3 regions of the Paenibacillus sp. FSL R7-0313 genome follow, and region 3 is predicted to be linked to each of the others. Evidence: predicted binding sites of a transcription regulator. Region 3 holds the regulator's gene; each other region holds the start of a gene.
What was found. The regulator NrdR, encoded in region 3, represses ribonucleotide reductase genes. The targets are predictions, from matches to a motif close to AACACNATATATNGTGTT.
Positions count from the first base shown of each region.

Region 1: NSQ38_RS07375 (anaerobic ribonucleoside triphosphate reductase) is a predicted target of NrdR. The motif match lies at 3,285-3,302, and genes of this name have one in related genera.
Region 2: NSQ38_RS25470 (adenosylcobalamin-dependent ribonucleoside-diphosphate reductase) is a predicted target of NrdR. The motif match lies at 5,004-5,021, and genes of this name have one in related genera.

Region 1 covers NZ_CP150219.1:1,662,533-1,670,163, forward strand. Annotated here, with positions in the region: gene NSQ38_RS07360 (TetR/AcrR family transcriptional regulator) at 1-277, shown strand, start outside; gene NSQ38_RS07365 (DoxX family protein) at 320-766, shown strand; gene nrdG (anaerobic ribonucleoside-triphosphate reductase activating protein) at 776-1,279, opposite strand; gene NSQ38_RS07375 (anaerobic ribonucleoside triphosphate reductase) at 1,276-3,237, opposite strand; gene NSQ38_RS07380 (histidine kinase dimerization/phospho-acceptor domain-containing protein) at 3,720-5,357, shown strand; gene NSQ38_RS07385 (aldo/keto reductase family protein) at 5,518-6,456, shown strand; gene NSQ38_RS07390 (diguanylate cyclase) at 6,596-7,631, opposite strand, start outside.
Region 2 covers NZ_CP150219.1:5,873,142-5,880,772, forward strand. Annotated here, with positions in the region: gene NSQ38_RS25455 (acyltransferase family protein) at 1-245, opposite strand, end outside; gene NSQ38_RS25460 (flavin reductase family protein) at 820-1,380, opposite strand; gene catA (type A chloramphenicol O-acetyltransferase) at 1,610-2,257, shown strand; gene NSQ38_RS25470 (adenosylcobalamin-dependent ribonucleoside-diphosphate reductase) at 2,340-4,943, opposite strand; gene NSQ38_RS25475 (SNF2-related protein) at 5,508-7,271, shown strand; gene NSQ38_RS25480 (YqhG family protein) at 7,275-7,631, shown strand, end outside.
Region 3 covers NZ_CP150219.1:6,034,074-6,041,704, forward strand. Annotated here, with positions in the region: gene NSQ38_RS26200 (S-layer homology domain-containing protein) at 1-449, shown strand, start outside; partial or broken gene NSQ38_RS26205 (transposase) at 528-1,165, opposite strand; tRNA gene NSQ38_RS26210 (tRNA-Ala) at 1,581-1,653, opposite strand; gene nrdR (transcriptional regulator NrdR) at 1,838-2,305, opposite strand; gene NSQ38_RS26220 (alpha/beta-type small acid-soluble spore protein) at 2,422-2,643, shown strand; gene NSQ38_RS26225 (lytic transglycosylase domain-containing protein) at 2,726-3,289, opposite strand; gene coaE (dephospho-CoA kinase) at 3,286-3,882, opposite strand; gene NSQ38_RS26235 (manganese efflux pump) at 3,892-4,707, opposite strand; gene mutM (DNA-formamidopyrimidine glycosylase) at 4,808-5,635, opposite strand; gene polA (DNA polymerase I) at 5,754-7,631, opposite strand, start outside.

The sequences.
Region 1 (7,631 bases), 2.5 Mb from region 3:
GCTTTATTTGCTGGGCAAAGAGGACGAACCTCAGGTGTCCGAAGCACTACAGCAATTTCACGATAGGTCGGTCAACTATTCGATGCAGTGGATTGAGTTGGGAATCAAACATGGTGTGATAGATAGCTCGATTAATGCAGAGCAGATGGGAGAACTTTTTGTACTGCTCTCCATGGGACTGCGGGTACGCACCTCAATGCATACAAGCGGAAGGTCACACTTGAACTCTGCAGATATAGCTAACTTCATGTCTACCATGCTTAAGCAACAAGACTGATACGGATCTTTTTATAGTAAAGATGATGAAGGAGGATAAGAAATGGCACCACTTATTGCATTATGCACAACTTTTATGATACTTCGCGGGATCGGCTGGCTTGGAGTTCCGATGTTTAATCATTGGCATCCTGCGCTGCAAGGTGCGGTTGTCGTCATGTTTTTGTTGACCGCATCCGCACACTGGGGCAAACGCAGAGCTGATTTGGTTCAGATGGTTCCTCGTGGATTAGTTCACAAGGAGAAAATCGTCACGTGGACTGGAATCCTGGAGATCGCAGGCGCAGTTGGCTTACTTATACCTGGTGTTGCATGGATTGCCGCAGCAGGGTTGCTGCTCATGCTGATTGTCATGTTCCCGGCTAATGTCCATGCGGCCCGTGAGAAGTTAACAATAGGTGGCAAAGCTGTGTGGCCAGTTTTCCCACGTCTGATGCTTCAATTGCTGTTCATTACAGCGGTTGTACTCGCTTGGCCATGGTTTGGATAATATACTGCCTCATATGAGTTTGTGCGTCATAACGGTGTGTCTTGCCATCGTGCCAGCCACATCAATCAAACGTTGATTCCGACTGCCACGGAAGGGCAGCGAGACATCACGCTCCGATTCAACGTATCGACCGTCAATAATCACATCACACAACTGGGCAAGCTCCGCTCTCGCAGGGTCGGTAATCAGTTCTTCATATTCAAATCCCGTGTAGGCCCATACCGTCAGATCAGGACGTGCAGCTCGGAGCTGCTGGACCCAAGACGTACATTCTGCTGCCGAGAAAAAGGGATCACCACCACACAACGTAACGCCATCCAGCAATGGATGGGTCGTCACTTCATGCAGAATCTGCTGCTGCCGCTCCTCTGTAAAGGGCTCACCCGCTCGAAAGCTCCACGAATCCGGACTGAAGCAGCCTGGACAGGCGTGACGACATCCGCTGATGAACAACACAGCACGCAGGCCTGTCCCTTCATTCACCGATTCCGGGATGTAACCATATAGATTCACCGGTGCTTCACCCGATCACGCACTTCGGCTTGCTTCGCAGCATTGAAGCGTACTTTGTAATCTCCGGTTAGATAGCCAGTTACGCGGCGTAACCGCTGGAAGTGCACATGGTTCTCGTGGGCTTCACAGCCTGGGCATACATCCCCGATGACGCCTTCATAACCACATGCAGGGCAGCGATCAATCGGATGATTAATGGAGAAATAACCGATATCCTGCGCCAGTGCATACTGTACAATTCGCAGGAAAGCTGCGGTGTTGGCTCGAACGTTCCCGTCAAGCTCCACATAGGAGATTGCTCCTGCGTTACATAAAGTGTGGAATGGGGCCTCCAGTTCAATCTTCCGATAAGCTGGAAGAGTGTGGTATACCGGGATATGGAATGAGTTCGTATAATACTCACGATCATTAACTCCGGCAATGAGGCCGTATCGTTCTCTATCGATCTTCGTGAATTTGCCGGACAACCCTTCAGCAGGTGTGGCAAACAGTGTGATATTCAAGTTATGCTGCTCGCTCATCCGATCACAGAACTCTCTCATGGTACGAATAATGTTGAGCGCTTCGCGGTGTACATGAGGATCCTGCCCATGATGACGCCCATAGAGAGCTGTCATACATTCTGCGAGACCGATAAAACCAAGAGATAACGTTCCATGCTTTAATAGATCGGCAACCGGCTCGTTCGGGTCAAGCTGTTCTCCACCTTCCCATACACCCTCCCGCATCATGAAGTCCGATGCCTTGGCAGGCTGTGCTGTCTGAATTCGGTAGCGGTGCAGTAGGCCGGAAGCGGCATTATGCATAACCGACTCCAAAGCAGTATAGAATCCGGCCCGGTCAGCAACAGCTCTGGCACCTTGGCAGATGCCAAACCGGATGCCGAGCTTAACGAGGTTAATGGTGTTGAAGGACAGGTTACCTTTACCACTTTGACGATTGCGACCAAACCGGTCTGCCAGTGTACGTGTGCGGCATCCCATAGTTGCGATGATCGTATCCGGATCTTCCGGATGATAGAAAGGCAGATTGAACGAAGCATCCACATTGACAAAGTTAGGATACATCCGCCGGGATGAACAGGTGACTGCGAGGCGGAACAAATCATAGTTCGGCTCTCCATGAGCCTGATTGATCCCTTGTTTACATTGGAAAATATGTTGAGGGAACACGGGAGTCTCCCCGTTGCCCAGGCCACGGATGGTTGCTTCCAGCAACGAACGCGATACCAACCTTCCTTCCGCTGAAGTACATAATCCATAGTTCAGTGAAGTGAATGGAATCTGACCACCTGCCCGGCTGCTCATTGTGTTCAAGTTATGAATCAGTGATTCGGCAGCTTGTCCTGTCTCCAGTTCAGTCTCTTCATAGGCGAAGGCATATGCACGTGGGCACTGATTCTTTGCTTCGATATTGTCCAGATAAAGCTGTTCATCCTTAAGCAGGGCATGCTCACCAAAGAGGCGTTGCCCTTTGCGGTAATGTTTGCGGAACGATCGTTGTACATAAGGGGCCAAATCCCAGTCAATCTTATTGGCCGATACACCGCCATATTGACTGTTCTGCTGGGATTGGAAGATGATCGCAACCAAGGCCATTGCAGACATGATCGTCTGAGGTGTGCGAACCGATCCGTTGCCTGTATTGAAACCCGCAGCAAGAAGACGGTCAAACGGGATAAAGATGCAGTTGGTTGTTCCAAGCGCATACTGATCCAGATCGTGTACATACAGATCCCCGTTCTCCACAGCTTGGGCAAGCTCTTCCGGCAACACATGACGCAGAGCATGCCACTTGGCTGTCTCCGAACCGAGCCTGCTCATCTTGCCGCTGAAGGAGTCTCCGTTCAGATTCGCATTTTCCCTCAGCGTATCGGCGTCTTCTGCGCCAATAATTCGTCTTCCCAGGTCGGATAATAGATCGGATGCCGGTGGAGTGGCATACTCAAGCATGTTCATGTAAGGTTCCTCCTAAAATGATTTTGGGTATCAATCAATTCACGTTAAATACTATATGTAGATTCATATTATCCATTTATAAACTATATGTGGTTTTTTGGGTGTGATAATGGTCACGCAACGTAGTGGGCAACGTGGACTTTCCTTTAATTGCTGTGGATAAAGGTTCCCAAAGTCTGAGTAGAAGCGTATAATTTCTAGTTATCCTGCAAGGATAATATTCGAAGTGAGACAAGATGGACTTTCATCCATCTGAAAAGGCGATTTGCAAACCATTTTTGGTTGTTAAACCATCAACTCAAGACCTGCTTTTGTCCAAAAACAGGCTATCGGCAGGGAGTATGATTCTCTTTTACTTCTACGGTGTTAATCATATAAGTATAGATTGTGACAGTTATTCGGATTCTTGATGAACCCCTGTACGTGATTAAACATTCTGATATACAGATTTGAAAGTGCAGCTAAGACAAAAGGGGTGGATCATGGGAACGGCAGAAGGCATTACGAGAGGCTTCTATGAAGATATTAAGGAAGCTGCGGCCCATATCGTAGACGTATTAAGCGGTATATTGAAGGTTAATACCATCTTCGTTGCCACCAATGACGGGGCGACCAATGTCATTTTGGAGGCTTTTAATCGTACGGAAGAGTTAGTTGTTAAAGGCAGTGCACTTCCATTTACGGATTCATATTGCAGCCTGGTATTAAGAGACAACGGGAGTGTTCTTACGATCCCGGATACATGTGAACATCCGATGACACGATCCATGGGTGTTACGAGCGGACTTGGCAATCGTTTCTTCGTGGGCGTGCCTATTATGAGAAGATCGGGCGAAACATTTGGCACCATCTGTCTGATGGATGATCCTGGGTATGTGATCAGCGAAACCGATATGAAGACACTGAAGGCGATGGCTGTATTCCTGGGTTATGTTGTCGATCTGGAAAGTACGCTGCATGTTCAGGAGCGGAAATTGAGTGATTCGGAACAAATGCAAGAACAGCTCCAGGTAGAGAAAGAACGAGCCGAATCTGAGGCGATGACCAAAACACAGATGTTGAAGTTGATGAGTCACGAGATTCGCAATCCCTTGAACGGTATTTTGGGACTGACAGATCTGATGCGCACACCGGATATGCCCGAGGAGCAGTCCGAATATGTGAACATGATTGAGACAAGCGGCAATATTCTGCTTTCCTTGCTGAATAATATGATGAATTTCAATATTAATGAAGCAGGTAAAACGGTTATACATGATGATCCGTTTGATCTGGTAGGTACCATTGAGAATACGGTGTATCTCTATGCCGGTATTGCGACAGGCAAGAACATTGAGCTGGGATTAAATCTTGAACTGAATGTATCTCAAGTGTTCGTTGGTGATGAAGTCAAGATTGGACAGTTGCTTGCACACGTCATTCAGTATGCTCTCGATTCAACGCGTGAAGGTTCCGTTCTGATCACAGCAGTAGTGAATGGAGAAGAATTGGAAGAGAACGGTACACTTCTGCTCAAGGTGAAGTACACGGGTCAGATGTTATCGGACAAGAAGACACCAACCTTTAACAGGCAAGATGAAAATTTGAATATTCAAAAACTGATTGGAAGTAATCTGGGTTTAGCTGTAAGCCAGAATCTTGCCATTCTCATGCATGGCCGTATTCAGGTGAGCAGTGTGCAGGAAAATGATACGGAATTCAACATTTCCCTTCCGTTACGCAGATACTGGGAGTTACCTCAACTCGCAAGTGTTCAGCAGCGGTTAAAAGGGAAAAAGGTGTTGCTTGCCAAGGACCCTGACATTCTGCAAGGCGTCTCTTCCCTGATGCGTAGGTGGGAGATGGATGTACACATGACCTCGGGTTTGACATTAGCGCATGATTGGATCAAGGAAGGATTCATGCCGGATGTAGCCGTTGTGGATATGGGATTACTGGAAGGCGGCGCAGTCGACTTTGTACATGAACTGAAACAGCGACTGGAGAATCTGCCCGTCATTGTTCTTGTTCCTTATGGCATGCACATTGAATTGCATGAAGCAGAAGCCTTTGATGCTGTTCTGACCAAGCCGGTCAGACAGGCTGATCTGTTGAATGCATTGAGCATTACTTTGCCTTAAATCATGATCAGAAGACCAATCTTTATTTGGCGCACCTGTTATAGGTGCGCTTCTTTGCATTTTCCATTTTCTGAGCCAAAGCCCTTTTATTCCGAGCTGGTTACGTTACAATAGAAAGTGAACTTCATCTTTATAACCAACAGAGGAGGATATGCAATCAATGGATTATCGCAGATTAGGTGGAAGCGGACTGAAAGTGAGCGAGATCAGCCTGGGAAGCTGGCTGACGTACGGAGGGTATGTGGAACGTGAGAATGCGGTGAAATCAATTGAAACTGCATTTGATGAAGGCATTAACTTTTTTGATACTGCCAATGTATACGAACGGGGTGCAGCAGAAGAACTGCTGGGGCAGACGCTCAAAGCATATTCCCGTGACTCTTATGTACTTGCAACCAAAGTATTTGGCAAAATGGGTGATGGTCCGAATGACCAGGGGTTGTCTCGCAAACATATCAAGGAGCAATGTGAAGCCAGCTTGAAGCGCCTGGGCGTTGAATATGTCGACATCTATTACTGCCATCGTTATCATACTGAAACACCAATTGAAGAAACACTCCGCGCTCTTGATGATCTGGTACGCCAAGGCAAAGTCTTATATGTTGGCGTCAGCCAGTGGACTGCGGCTCAGATGGAAGATGCATTAGGTACAGCAGATCGTCTGCTCCTCGATCGTATCGTGGTCAATCAGCCGGTGTACAACATGTTTGACCGTTATATTGAAAATGAGATTATCCCGCTCGGCGAGCGTAAAGGCATCGGACAAGTCGTATACTCCCCGCTTGCTCAAGGTCTATTGACGGGGAAATATACGTCCGTTTCCGATATCCCAGAGAATAGCCGTGCGGCTAAGCTAGGATGGGACGAAGGAAAGATCAATGCGGATCGCATCGGGAAAGTTCGTCAACTGATTGAAGTGGCGGACAAGCTGGATCTGAAGGTTGGCCAATTGGCCCTTGCCTGGATTCTGCGCCAAAAGAATGTATCCAGTGCACTTGTAGGGGCGAGTCGTCCCGAGCAGGTAAAAGAGAACGCGGCTGCATCTGGCGTGAAGCTGGATGCTGCCATTATCGAAGAGATTGAGAGCATTCTTGCTTGATTTCCTGTCAGCACACAAGCTGAGATGATATGTAATGATCCATAAAAAGAGGGATGTCCTGTGCGCCTGAATAGGCGAGCGAGACATCCCTTTTTTGAGAAGGTTGAAAGGTTAGTTTATTGAAAGGTTAGATCTTACTTTAAAGTGTAAGAGGCAAGGAACGAAAAGATAAGGCACACACACGGTTACGCCCTGTATTCTTCGCTTCATATAAAGCACGGTCGGCCTGTTCGAAGAAATCGTCATCGTCATGATCATCACAATGATCGGGATACACGGCTACACCGATGGAAATGGTTAGACGTGTCGTGTGCCCGTCGGGCAGAGCAAAATGGTATTTCTCTACAGCCTGCCGTATAGATTCGGCGGTCGCTACGGCCTGACGGTGTCCACAGTCGAGCAAGAGAATGGCGAATTCTTCCCCACCGTTTCGTGACACAATATCAGCAGAACGTGCATGCTCAACGAGCAGTTGTCCAAGTTGCTTCAGGACCGCATCGCCGGCGGAATGACCATAGGTGTCGTTTACCTTTTTGAATCGGTCAATATCAATGGCAAGCAAGGAAAGCTTCTGTTGGTAATCCCTCGCACGCTGAAGTTCCAGTTGAAGTGATTTTTCGAACTGTCGTCGATTGCTCAGGTTGGTAAGATGATCGGTAGATGCTCTTCTCTCCAATAGAAATAACATTTCATTGGATTTATTAATGAATTCTGCGATGAAATAGATAAATAATCCACCGACAAAGGAAATGGTCATTTGTAACGGATATACCTTCATTAATGAATTCATGCTGTCCGTGTTCAACATAAGGATGATAAAGATTAATGTTATGCCAAGCAGATTCATTGTAATTATTTTGGTCAGTCTGGACCAGGGAGCATAGGCGAAGTATACACCGGACAGTCCGATCAGTGTCATGACAAATCCTGCATCTATGGCAGAGGAAGATAAGCCGAACATCAGAATACGAAGGATCGAGATCATTAGTCCCGTAACGACCGAAGCCAATCCTCCCAGATATACCGCTGCGGTAACGATGGCCAGATGCCGTAGATCTACAATCGTAGTCTCGTTCAAAGGAAAAGAATAGTTCATGAGTACTGTGCCATATATACCGAATAATAAGCCGCCGATCAACTGAACACGTAACGAGGGAAAAGGCAATCGGATACTA
Region 2 (7,631 bases), 160 kb from region 3:
GGAAGCAAACGCCTTACCCGTCTTACCCAGAAATCACCGAGTGAAATGCGTCCATGTTCCTGCCACTGTGACACGAGAATATCTGTAATTAAATATCCCGAGAGAACAAAGAATATCCCTACACCGAGCAGTCCGCCCGGAATAAAATCCAAATTCAGATGATACGCGATTACCGCAAGTACAGCGATGGCTCGCAAGCCGTCAAGTCCGTTCATATGTCTCTTACGATTTAACGATTGTGACATGCATGCCCCTCCTTGTTACTGTGAGTCAACAACATCGGTGTTGGGGGCATAAAGGAACTCCTGATCGTTCTGGTTGTCATTAACATACGTAGTGCACCTTCCATCTTTCATTTACAACATAAGAAAAGCTTCTGTTTGAAGCACTATCCGATGATGCTACATTCTGTGTGAATTCTATAATCTTAAAAAAGACGAGTTGCCTGTCCATTAAGTTTAATTATTAAAATATTCTTTATATTCATTCGTGAGTTCACGTTTAGCATTATACGCCCGAAATAAGCCTCATACTTTACAGCAATAGTTACAAACGATTAAACCGATGTAACCTTTCCTGCCAGCTCATATAGCTGTAAAATCATACTCTAATTTTGTCGTTAAATATAGTACTTTTCATCGAGTGGCTAAAATTACCTGTCCCACTTGCGCAAACCAGCATACCCATGCACACATCGATTGAAACAATTGAATTCATAACAAAAGGCTGCCGACTTGCTCAGCAGCCAATATCCATTATAAACCTATGTCAGACCGGATTGAAAGTTTTGCTCATAATTGCTTCTTCTTGCCTAGGACCCTAGAGGTGGAACGGGTGAATCTTTTCTTCTGTCCTCGCATCCATGATCCGGTATGCTGAACGCCCTGTGTACATCGGGATTTGCAACTTCTCCAGATCAACCATTCCATTCTCCAGAAAGTACTTCTGATCCTGATATCGCTGCAACACTTCGCCTGCAATCCATTCATGGTCACCATATGTCGTAATGTCCATAACCTTGCACTCATAAGCAAAATAAGCGTCTGTCAAAATGGGTACACTTACCTTGATTCCTTCCTCATATGGAATGCCGAATCTTTTGAATTTATCCGTATCTCTTCCACTGAACGTTCCTGCAGCTTGAATCCACTCCGATCGATGACCTGGCAGGAAATGAACACCGAATACGCCGCTCTTCTCAATGAGTTCATAGGAGTATGTTTCCTTACGAAGGGAGATGCCATATACGCCTGGTGATGATCCGATGTATGTATGCCATCCGGACGCCATCACATTCTGGACTCCCTCATGACGTGAAGTCACCACCGCTACCATTCCAGGATAAGAATAAAATATGGGTTCTTCTATCGGCTGACGCATCTAATCCCCTCTCTTCTTCGTTATAAAGACAATTTTAATTATAAAGTAAAGAAGCAGGTTGAAAAAGCGTTTGCAGAGGATTTCGCTATAAGCGACACATTCATTCTCATGTTATACTGAGATGGTCAATTTCTAAAATACGATACTGGGAATGTGATAGGATATGGTCAAATCAGTCAAATATACCTCCTAAATGAAGGCATTATTCAAATTTAGGAGGTTATAACTTATGTTTAATTCAATCGTGTTAGATCAGTGGGATCGAAAGCCATACTTTGACCACTACTTGAATCAGGTCAGATGTACCTACAGCATAACTGCTAATCTGGATATCACTCTATTGATCAACGAACTGAAGCTTAAAGGATTGAAGTTCTATCCCGCTCTTATTCACATGATCTCTACGGTTGTCAATACACACAGGGAATTTCGAACCTGTTTTGATGCAGAGGGGAAATTGGGCTATTGGGACGAAATGTCTCCGAGTTATACGATTTTTCATGAGGACGACAAAAGTTTCTCAACGATCTGGACAGCATTCCATGAAGATTTCGAGACGTTCCACATTCGTTATCTGGAAGATATGAAGAATTACAAAGATCACAAACAATTTGTTGCCAAACCCAATGAACCACCAAATACATTTCCCGTTTCCAGCATTCCCTGGGTGAACTTTACGGGATTTAATCTGAACATTTATAATGAGGGAACTTACTTATTGCCCATTTTCACGATGGGAAAATATGTTCAACAGAACGATAACGTTTATCTTCCCTTATCCGTTCAGTTACATCACGCCGTGTGCGACGGCTACCACGCTGGCGTTCTATTTAATGAACTGCAATCACTTGCAGATTGTTGTCATGATTGGTGTTAGTTAGCTAAATGACAAAAGGCATCCCTGACTTCATGATGGAGTCAGGAATGCCTTTTCTTTTTCCCTTTTATCTAAGTGATACTTAATTACACTTACTGTACCCACAGTTGCTGCATGTTTTGCATCCTTCCACATTCATCAGGGATGCCGAGCCGCATGAAGGACATAAATCTCTCGATTCGGTAAAGTTTTTCTGATCCTCCACTTGTGGATATGTGCTCTTCACTTGCTTCTGTTCTTGTAAAGCTCCAGTTTCATTCTCCTGCACATTGCTCTGTACATGACTTTCCAATGCTTTGGCGACTGCATCAGCAATCGATTCCACCCGGTTAGCTCCGAAGCCAATCGCACCCGTACCGCCGATACCCTTGAGATGTTTGATCAGCAGTTCCACCTTGTGCCCATGATCTCCGTATCGCAGAAACAGTGAGCATACCCGACCGAGGGCCTCAGCCATGGCGAATACGTCCGATCCTGCTTTGCCCACGTTCAGGAAGATTTCTCCCGGCGTTCCCTCCAGATCATTGATCGTAATGTAAGCCATCCCGAATGGCGTATTGATTTTGTATGTTGCACCACGCAGTACCTGAGGACGGCTTCTATATTGTTTATCCAGCACTGTAGAAGAGGAAGGGACTTGATCGGAAGAATGCGTTCTAACACCAACCTGGCTATTGGAAGTTCCATCACTTGCCTGCCCTTGTTTCTCTTCAGCTTCCGCCGTGTTCTGATCTTCGGCCTTGGTCTCTTCCTTCTTCGACGTGGACAACACCTGCACATCCCTGCTGCCGTCGCGGTATATCGTTACTCCTTTACAGCCAAGATCGAAGGCCAGTTCGTACAGCTCAGCCGTATCCTCCACCGTAAAATCAGCCGGACAGTTGGCCGTCTTCGAGATGGAGCTATCCACCCATTGCTGAATCGCGGCCTGCACCCGGATATGGTTCTCAGCCGACAGATCCATCGCCGTCACATAATAGTCGGGTAAAGCTTCACCCGGATGTTCATCCAGCCAATCTTGTGCAATCGGTACGAACTGTTCATCATAACCTAGACGGCTTTGACGGAAATACTTGAAGGCGAAATACGGCTCAATACCAGTTGATGTGCCCACCATCGTACCTGTACTGCCCGTTGGCGCCTGTGTGATCAGTGTGACATTTCGAATGCCCTGTTTACGAATCGTCTCTCCCACTTCAGGGTATGTCGCAACCATGTTTTTCATAAATCCACTCTGTAAGTACGGTTCAGCTTCAAATGCTGGGAAAGCACCCTTCTCTGCTGCAATCTCTGCCGATGCCAGATAGGCCGCCTTTGCCATGAATCCATACAGTTTATCCAGAAATTCAAGGGATTCAGGACTGCCATATCGTATACGCAGCTTAATCATCAGCTCTGCCAATCCCATCGTGCCAAGCCCAACCCGGCGTTCACGCTGCTGATTCAGTCTATTTTCCTCAAAATGATATGGTGTTGCATCGATGACATTGTCCAAAAATCTAGCCGAGATACGAGTGGTTTCCGCCAGTTCATCCCATGCCACATCATGATTCGTTTCATCGTAGAATTTGGACAGATTGATCGCTGACAGATTACATACACCCCAGCCAGGCAGGCCTTGTTCCCCGCACGGATTAGTACAGATAATTGGGTTAAAGTACCAGCTGTTGGACATCTGATTGTAATACTCCATGAATACCACACCAGGCTCTGCCGATTTCCAGGCTGATTCAATAATGGTATGCCAGATTTCGCGAGCCTTCAGCGTACGATAGTGTATCACCGAATGACCTGCTGCTTTCCATTGCTGCATATCCCCGTTCCACTCGGTGTCGTAGTCCGGATCGTTCGTATCAGGGAAAACCAAATCCCAATCTCCATCCTGCTTGACAGCCTCCATAAATGCATTGCTCACACATACAGACAGATTGGCATTGGTCACCTGCCCCATCGTTTGTTTCACGGTAATAAAATCCAGCACATCCGGATGCCAGTCATTCATCATCAGCATGAGCGCACCCCGGCGGCTTCCGCCCTGTTCAATCAGTCCAGTCGTATAACTGAACAGTCCGCCCCACGATACGGAACCGCTGGATGATCCATTGACTCCTTTCACCACCGCTCGGCGAGGACGCAATGAGGACAAATTAATACCAACACCTCCCCCACGTGCCATAATTTCCGTCATCTCGGTCAAGGTTCTCATGATGCCACCCCGACTGTCTTGCGGAGATGGAATGACATAACAATTGAAGAGTGTCAGTTCATCGCTTGCCCCCGCGCCCGCAGCAATTCGGCCTCCGGGTACTAACTTCCAATCTTCCAACACAGAGCGGAACTTGGACTCCCACGTTGCCCGCTGATCGGCTGTGGATTCGACAGAAGCCATCGCTTTGGCGAGACGGTCCCACATCTCTTCCGGTGTTTTTTCTATGTTGAGTGTCAATTTCTCCACGTTTGTCTGGATCATCTCTCCGCTTCGAGTCCTTACCTGTACAAGCTGACCCTGACGTTCTATGATTTCGCCCACTTCCTTGGTCGGGAACTTGGGATCATCCTTCGTTAATACCAATACCACATCTCCGACCTTGGCATGATTCGAATCAGCGTCCTTCCAGGCGTATCGGTCCAGAAATATTTTTTCGCTAAGTCCTTCTAATTGATGCGATCGTTGGTTTGATTTCATCGCTACGTTCAACCTCCCCGAATAACGCTACATTTTCACTACAAGAGTAAATTATGATAAAACACCACATATAGTGATATAAATTCAGTATAATACACCATATATTGATTTTCCATATGACTTTTATCATAGACCTTATTTTATAGACTCCCCTGCTCCGAAAAACTTCTTCACACACCCTCATACGCATGAATACGACATCAGTGAATTTTTTGGCACAGAAAAAACATGTGCCTTTACTAAATTTCTGGGTTCAATATAAGTTAAACTAATCATTTGCACGTCAACGGAGAGGACAGAAATAACCTGAAGAAGCGAAGCGTTCGCCTGAAAGCTTTCTGAAAGAAAGCTTCATCGGAAGCATACGCTATCCCCGGATTTCCCCCTCCAGAAAAGGGAATCAAAGAAATCTGGGGATAACAGCGATTGGAAGGTTGTTCTGTCATCGTAGTGTTCGTGCAAATAAAATGTAGTTCAACTTATATAGTTATGAACTGACTCTCATTCGTCCATACTATTACCTACGAATAAAACGTCATCACGTATGGCAGGGGAGGAAGCACCATGAACCGGAAGAATCCGCACCACATGAATCAACCAGTAGCCGAACTGCCCGTTCCGTTGGAATTTGATCGGAGCTGGATCAATCAGTTGGAATCACGACTGGATAAAGGAGGTCCTTGGGGGGATTACCGACTCTTCCAACTGGGCATTCAAGCCGAAGAAACCAATCTGATTCCCAATTTTGACGAGATCCAGTGTTTGAAGCATCTACAAGGCCTTACTCCACTCCCTCACCAGATGGACACTGCTCGCAGAGTATTATTTGAAATGTCAGGCCGGGCCATTCTCGCCGATGAGGTGGGTCTTGGCAAAACCATTGAAGCCGGTCTCATTCTGAAAGAATATATGGTTCGGGGTCTCGTATCCAAGGTACTCATTCTCGTGCCAGCGTCTCTTGTGTTGCAATGGGTACGGGAGTTGAATTCGAAATTTGGCATCCCTGCTATTGCCCAGAAAAAGGCCTATTCCTGGCAGAATGAAGTGGTTGTTGCTTCCATGGATACAGCCAAACGTGACCCGCATAAAGATATGCTGCTGAATACTGATTACGACATGATTATTATTGACGAGGCTCATAAACTCAAAAACAAGAAAACAACCAACTATCAGTTCATGCTGAAATTGCGCAAAAAGTATTGTCTGTTGCTCACAGCTACACCTGTGCAGAACGATATGAGTGAGTTGTTCAATCTGATCAACCTGCTGAAGCCCGGTCAACTGGGTCGTCAGGGTGACTTTGCGGCCAACTTTGTCGTAGACAAGCGGGTTCCGAAAAATCAGGAACAGCTTAAGAACGAGTTATCCAAAGTCATGATTCGTAACCGTCGCGGAGAAGGCCCCGTTCAATTTACCAAACGGAATGTCTCCAACGTGAACTTGCAACTATCGCCCGAAGAACAAGCGCTGTATGATGGCGTGACTTCCTTTGTTAAAGACCAGTATCAGGAAGCTGGCGGCAATCTGAGCAGCATGCTATCCCTTGTTACATTGCAGCGGGAAGTGTGCAGCAGTCGGGATGCTGTGTTCGTGACACTGGTTAATCTGTCGAAGAAACTTCCGCTGGACTCTCCCCTTCGGGACAAAATTTGGGAACTCGTGGCCCATATTAAAGCGATCAAGGAGAATACCAAAGCGGAGAAAACGATGGAACTGGTTCGGAACATGAATGAAAAAGTCATTATCTTCACCGAATACCGGGCCACGCAGGAGTATCTGCTAAACTATTTCCGCAACAATGGACTTACAGCTGTACCCTATCGGGGTGGCATGAATCGAGGCAAAAAAGATTGGATGATGGATCTCTTCCGCGGGCGTGTGCAGGCCATGATTGCAACCGAAGCGGGTGGCGAGGGCATTAATCTGCAATTTTGCCATCATATGATCAACTTTGATCTGCCTTGGAACCCTATGCGGGTAGAGCAGCGGATCGGTCGGGTACACCGGCTTGGACAGCAAAATGACGTGAATATCTTCAATTTATCTACGAGCGGAACCATTGAGGAACACATCTTGAATCTATTGCATGAGAAGATCAATATGTTTGAGATGGTGATCGGCGGGCTGGATGTCATTCTGGAACGGCTGGAGAAGAAGGAGTCCATTGAGAAAAGTTTGTACAAAATCATGTTGGAATCACAAAATGATGAAGATATTCGCCGTAAAATGGACTCACTTGGACAATCGCTGAACTCCATTCAACGTGAGGTTTCAGATGAAGGCCCTGCCGTATCCGGGTTGTTAGATCTTCGAAAAGGAGGCAGCTAACTCATGACCATGTCGCCCCATGAAGTGCAGGCTTATGTTCTCACCTATCTGGAAGCACTTGATTGTCAGATTATGGAGCGTTCTCCTGCCCATGTTACAGTCAAACTCTCGCCTGAGGCGGACAAAGCGTTGACCAATCGCCCCTATTATTGGGGGTTCGTGGAACGAACCGGAGCACCCGCTGAGACGATGTCCTTTACATTTATATTTGATCCTGAAAGTTATCAGCAGGCCATTGAAGCAGCAGAAGCCAAAGCTGCGGAAGCATCACCTCCTGTTGTCCCTAACCCTGCTGGAACAAATGGCGTAACCAATGGCAGTCCTCAAGGCGAGCCACCAAAAGAAACCATTCTAGGCCGT
Region 3 (7,631 bases):
CGGGCAACGCAATGACGCGTGCAATGTTCGTGCAGGTACTGGCCAATCTTGAGAACGTAAACCTCTCCAGCTACACGAGTTCCCGCTTTAGCGACGTGACGGACGGACAGTGGTACACGGCGGCAGCCGAGTGGGCAGCCGAAAAAGGCATAGTCAACGGTACAAACGCAGACCTGTTTGACCCCAATTCACCGATGACGCGCGAGCAGATGCTGGTGATACTTTACAACTACATGAAGTACAAAGGCTATGAGTTACCTGAAAGCCACTCTAAGTCCTTCACGGATGAGAGTGAGATCAGCTCCTGGGCGTTGGAGGCCATTCAGGCGCTGCGGGGCACCGGCATTGTATTAGGCAAGCCGGACAACTTTTTTGCTCCCAAAGCCACCGCCACCCGCGCCGAAGTAGCCACGATCTTTGTAAGGCTCGTCGAATATCTGGCTAGCTGAAAGCGTATACAGAAAACAGGAGACCCTTCCGGTTGGACTATATCCAGCCGGAAGGGTCTCGTTGGTTTCAAAATTGCACTACTGTTTCACATTACCTAGTTCAGCTACAATGGCTGCGGCCAGTTTCGTTCCAATTCCCGGGATACTTCTTACCAGCTCCACTTCAGGCAGATTTTCTGTGAGTTCCTCCATTTGTTTTTCGAGTTCCTCCAGTTTTCTCGCTTTTTCATTGGCCCATCGCTTGGAATGGGATCGTCCCGAATTACCCCGAATGACTTCATTCCAATTCGTCAAAATTCCTTCCAAACAATAAGACAGCACCGTAAATGATGTTGTTGAAAACACATTGTAAAATATCTGCTCATACGCCGGAAACACTTGCTCCAGCAAGGCTCTGCTGTTCAGCTTGGCCTGCACAAAGATACCCATAACAAACTCATGCTGCCGAGTCAAATGCTGTAGCTCCGTAAACGTCTCATCCCAATTTCGATGCGGCTTCACGTCGCCGCGATTGTACATCTCTGCCAGATGCCAAGCATCTGCAGCATCTGTTTTCCTTTGCGTAACTGCGTTCCCTTGGATTGCAAGGGATTCACAATGTAGTAGGTGTAGTCACTCCGATTCAGACAGGACACCAAGGCACGATGGTAATACCCAGTCGCCTCCAAAACAACCACTGGAGCAACACCCGTTTCGGCTTGAAGGGCGCCTAACATCTCCGTGAATTGTTCGAATTCACTCGCAACGTGCTCAATGAGATAGCTTTGCCAACGGGCTCATTTCATTTTTGAAACGCATGTATCACACTTGAACCTTTAGCGACATCTACACCAACAACAGTTTCCATATTCTCACTACTTATCTTTTGTTTCGCCGGTCCTTTCCACGATGGTTCCAAACCCATAGCTTCGCTTGTTATACGGGGTCAACTGCCCCTACCAGCCCAAACATGGTCTTTTGGAGGTCGTGGGAGAACTGTTTTTGTTACGAGGTCCTAGCCCCAAAAACCGCCACGTTCTCCCGGCTTCCCCCATCGTAAAACGATCACAAAAAAAGGCCAACCAATAATTACTGGCTAACCTGATAATACGAAAAAACGCCATCACAATAATGTGATGGCGTTCTTGATTATGGAGCCTAGGGGGATCGAACCCCTGACCTCATCGCTGCCAGCGATGCGCTCTCCCAGCTGAGCTAAGGCCCCAGGATATGAAATAGATAAGTTGTCCAGCGCTGCTACGTTCCACAGGCGACTCCTATATCATATAAAATCCAGCTTTCGCTGTCAATCACTTTTTAAGATCCAAAGTGATTGGAGAAGAACAACCGATTTCTCTGGTACACACGGACTGGAACTCCAGACTGCTCTTCTCCCTTTCCCCACTTCACTAATCCTCCAGATTGTCTTTGGACAACAGGGATTTCAGTTCTTTCATGAACATATTGATATCTTTGAACTGGCGGTATACCGACGCAAAACGGACATACGCCACTTCATCAACTGGAAACAACTGTTCCATCAATAACTCACCAATCTGGCGACTCTCCACTTCAGCATCAGCTGTATTACGCAGAGATTTCTCTACTTCAGATACCATCATCTCCAGGGTCTCTACGGAGACTGGGCGTTTCTCACAGGCACGAATAAGCCCGCGGAGAATTTTGTCCCGGCTGAACTCTTCACGACTGCCATCTTTCTTAATAACAATCAATGGAGTCTCTTCAATCATCTCAAACGTTGTAAATCTTCGGGCACACTGCTCACACTCACGGCGACGACGAATGGATTTTGCTTCGTTGGCCGGACGCGAATCAAGCACTTTGGTACCCATATAACCGCAATAAGGACACTTCAAATCAGATCACTTCCCACGTTTTACTTTTTACCACATATTGCCTGTACTGATTTTGTAATGAAAAACGCATTGCCGACACATAATACTTTTACCAACCCGCGAGGAGGTGAACAGCAATGGCACAAAGCAATGGTAACTCCAACAACTTGGTGGTAACTAAAGCTTCCGCAGCACTCGAGCAAATGAAATATGAAGTTGCTCAAGAACTCGGAATCAGCATCCCACAAGACGGATACCAAGGTAACATGACTTCTTACGAGAACGGTTCGATCGGTGGATACATCACGAAGCGTCTGGTAACAATTGCAGAACAGCAATTGGCAGGTCAATACCAATAATATCTGCATCGTAATACGCTACACAGAGGAGCATGGAGCGGCCGGTGAACAACCGGCCTGCTCTGTGCTTCTACTTATATACTTAGAACGTATTATAGATCTTTACATACTGATTATAATAGTAAATGACTCTTTGTACATAGTGACGCGTCTCACCAAACGGAATATCTTTCACTGTATCGAACGAGCCATCCCATACACCATCTCTAAGCCAACTGTTTACTTTGCCTGGTCCCGCATTATAGGCAGCGATCATAACCGCTTCATTGCCATCGAATTGATCGGACAGATTCCGCAGATACCATGTGCCTAATTGAATATTTCGTTCAGGCTCGTGCTTCAATTCCTCCAGCGAAGTGTCGGGAATTTTGGCTTGTTCCAGTATCCAGTTGGCCGTATCCGGCATCAGTTGCATGAGCCCAATGGCACCTCGTTTGGATTCCTTGCTTGTCTTGAAATTGGTCTCCACCTTGATAATGGAAGCAATCAGAAACGGATCAACCTCATAACTCTGAGATTGGGCACGAATCTCTTCCTTATAATGAATGGGATAGAACCATGCCATCCAGTTTGTATTCAGAAATAACACCAGTACAAAGGACACAAACATCAACAGCAGTACACGTTTCTTGCGCAATATTCTCATAACAAACCCTTACGCTGTAGATATGAGTCAATTTGCTGCTCCGTCGCAGACCATAAGCCGCTGTTATTGATGACAATGTCTGCCAGCTGTTTTTTGCGCTCAATATCCATCTGTACATCCATTCGAGCCTCAGCCTGTGCTGCAGTCATTCCATCCCGACTCATCAAGCGATCTCGTTGCACCGATCTCGGGACATATACGACCATAACTTCCTCGAAACCGTCCTCCAGACCTGATTCGTAGAGCAAAGGAATGTCAGACACCACAAGTTTATCCGGATGTTGCAATTCGTATGCAGCAGCCCGTTCGCGCATCTCTCTTCGGATCGCCGGATGTGTAATAGCCTCCAATGCCTTTCGTTCCTCAGGTTGTTGAAAAACAATGCTTCCGAGCTTTTTTCGATCCAGTGTTCCATCTTCGTTCAGTATGGCTTGTCCAAACCGCTTAACAGCGGCGGCCAACACGGGATGCCCGGGCATCATAACTTCCCGGGCAATAACGTCTGCATCGATGAGCAACGCTCCCTTACTGGCGAGATAGGCGGAAACACTGCTTTTGCCTGTCGCGATCCCGCCGGTTAAGCCTATATTCATCGTTTCACCTCATAACAACTTCATTATTCCCATAATCATTAACAATAGCGCTGGCAATACAGACAGTCTTCGCATCCAGCGCAGAGCTGAGAATCGTAGGCCAACCTTCATGCCGAGTGACAGAAAAGCCCCACTAAACAGTGCAATAATGAGTGCTGTCCATAGTGTAGGGAATCCCAGAAGTGCTGCTCCCAAACCTGCTCCAAACGCATCCAGAGACAGGGCAATACCCAGCCACATCGCTTCCTGGGCAGATATACTCCCCGAGTTATCCATATCCGCCTTGGAGGGACTGCGAAGGATCTGAATGACAACGCCCAGCTTGCGCAGCTCCAGTGTAAATACCATTCGTTCCAGTGATCCATTTGAAGCCGACTGTTCCAGATCCAGTGCAAGCACCTGATTTCTGCCCTTTAAATCCGACAGTCTCTCTTGTGCTTCTCCCACTCCAGTTACCGTTGCTTCTGCTGCCTCACCCATTCCAGTGTCTGTTTCCAGTTGTTCTTTGCCTTGCTTTCGAATTAGTTGCAACAGTGACCATGCACCAATACCTATCAATATAACGGCTCCCACGATCGAAGCGATATCCGGTGACACCACATGGGACAACAACACACCTACTTGCATCGACAAGGCAATAACCAATCCTGAACAGATCGAAATAACAGCGATAGATAACAGGGGAATCTTAGTCCTCCGTAACCCATATGTAATCCCGACTCCAAAACCATCTAAACTAAGCGCCAAAGCAAGCGCCAGCAATGAAATAAAATGATGCAGCACCCCGGACTCCTCCTCTGTGCGGTACTCGTGCCAACTGAAGATGCCAGTATGGGTATACGCCCGCTTATTTCTGCCATATCAGTATATGGAGGGAGGAATCCAAGGGTGCTATGATTTCATCATTTCGTTCATTCAGTTCATGTTACAGCAGCTGACAGTTCGGACAAAAATGCGTGCCACGGCCACCAACCACCGTTTTTTCAATTAACGTACCACAAGTTGTACAAGGTTCTGATTTGCGTCCATAGATTTTCAGTTGATGCTGGAACATCCCCATCTCACCCTGTCCATTCACATAGGACTTGATGGAAGATCCACCTGCATTCACTGCATCTTGCAACGTAGCCACAATCGCTTCATGAAGCACCGTTAACTGAGCTTCGGTCAGTGTCTTGGCGATGGTCTCGGGATGGATACCTGCGCGAAATAGAGCCTCGTCCACATAAATATTCCCGATACCAACCACATATGCCTGATTTAAAAGTACAGCCTTGATTTTGGTTGTACGCTTGCCAACCGCCTCGCGGAATGCAGTTACCGTAAAGGCTGGATCAAGCGGCTCCAGTCCCAGCTTCAGCAAAGGTTTGGACACCAGTTCCTCACCTGCATTGAACAGATGCATCGTACCGAACTGACGCACATCCTTATAACGCAATTCCGTACCATCATTAAAATGGAAGATCACATGTGTATGTTTCTCCACATCTTCATGCTGCTCGTACACACCGTACCTTCCTTCCATCCGCAGATGGGAGACAAGCACCAGCCCGTCCAGCAAAATACGCAAAAACTTGCCTCGACGCTCCACCCCAATGACGGTATGTCCCGCGAGTTCCATTGCAAATGCATCTATGTCGTCCGGCCGCTGAATAATCCGCGGCAAGCTAACGGTAACATGATCAATCGTTTTGCCCACAATAAGTTGATTCAATGTTCTTCTGACTGTTTCGACTTCCGGTAATTCCGGCATGATGTTCTCACCTCCCCTATATTATAACGGAAGATGGCGCTCAGCGGGACCCTTTTCTTATATCTCAAACATGGAAAGGCCTTTTGTAAAATACCGGAAGAACCGCGCAGCACTTGATTTATTTCGCTTCGTACCAGTTATCACCAAAGCTGACTTCGGCTTTCAGTGGAACCGACAGTTCCAATGCTTTTTCCATAACAGAAGGGACTAACTCTTTCATCAGTTCCAGTTCATCGGCAGGCACTTCGAATACAAGTTCATCGTGCACCTGAAGCAACATACGGCTCTTCAGCTGGCGTTCCCGCAACGCTTCATCCATCTGTACCATGGCCAGCTTGATGATATCTGCCGCAGTTCCCTGAATCGGTGTATTCATCGCCGTACGCTCTGCGAAGGAACGCAGATTGAAGTTACTGGCATTAATCTCTGGCAGGTAGCGACGTCGCTCCAACAGCGTTTTGACGTAACCATCCTGACGAGCTTCCTTCACAATGTCATCCATATATCGGCGGACACCCTGGAAGACTTCAAAGTACTGATCTATAAACTGCGCAGCCTCTTTACGTGTAATATGCAGGTTCTGTGATAAGCCATAATCACTTATTCCATACACGATACCAAAGTTAACTGCCTTGGCGGAACGACGCATATCCCCATCCACATCCTCAGGCTTCACGCCAAATACATCCGAAGCGGTCTTTGTATGAATATCCATATCATTGACAAATGCTTCCTTCAAGCGCTCATCATCCGAAATGTGTGCCAGTACGCGCAGTTCAATCTGGGAATAATCTGCTGCCAATATGGACCATCCGGGTTCCGAAGGAACAAATACCTTCCGGATTTTGCGACCTTCTTCCATCCGAATCGGAATGTTCTGCAAGTTCGGGAATTGACTGCTAAGTCGTCCCGTTGCAGCAATGGTCTGACGATAATACGTATGCACCTTGCCATCCCGATCCGAAATCTCTTTGAGTAATCCTTCCACATAAGTGGATTGCAGCTTGGCAAGTTGACGATATTGCAGAATATGCTTGACCACATCATTATAAGGAGCCAGTTTCTCCAACACTTCTGCATCTGTCGAATAGCCTGTTTTTGTTTTCTTAACCACTGGCAAGCCCAGTCTATCAAATAAAATCTCACCCAATTGCTTCGGTGAATTCAGATTAAATTCCGTTCCTGACAGCTTGTAGATTTCAGCCATCAATCTGCTGATCTGTTCTTCAAACTCACTGCCCAAAGCCTGTAGATCGGCTGTATTGGCCTTAATGCCCTGTTTCTCCATGTCCGCCAATATGCGTGACAACGGCATCTCTAGTTCATGGAACAGCGAATTCATCTCATCCGTTTCCAGCACCTGCTCCTGAAGTGGAATAATGGCTGCGACTGCAGCAGCTTTGCGGCACAGGAAATCGCCCAAGATTTCTACTTCCGGCACCTTGTACTTGGCCCCTTTGCCCATAACCGTGTCATCCTCAACAAGCGATGGCAGACCATACTTGGTCGTGAGTCCACTAATCGTCTGGTTGGATTCCGTTGGATCAAGCAAATACGCCGCCAGCTGTACATCAAATGACGCACCAGCAAATTCAATGCCATGCGCATGCAGGGCCAGGTCCACACGATGAAGATCATACCCCCGCTTCGGCTGCTCTGAATTACCAAGCCATGTCCGCACTGGAGCCGCTGCCTCGGAATGAAGCAATTCGGGAGATATGAACGTATACGTTCCAGCGGAACCTAGAGCTAGTCCAATCAATTTCGCTTGGTGCGGGTTATCCCCATGTGTCTCCACGTGGAGGACATCAATGGAATCCAGTGAACTGAACAGCTCACTGATGTTGTCTTCTGTTGCAATGGAAGACTCCACCTCGGCAGCAGGGACCGCTTCCTGTTCAGAACCGATGCTGCCACTGAACGATAGACGTTCGAGCAAGGATTTGAATTCCAGCTTCGCCAATGCAGGGCCAGCATGTTCTTCTTTTAATCCAGC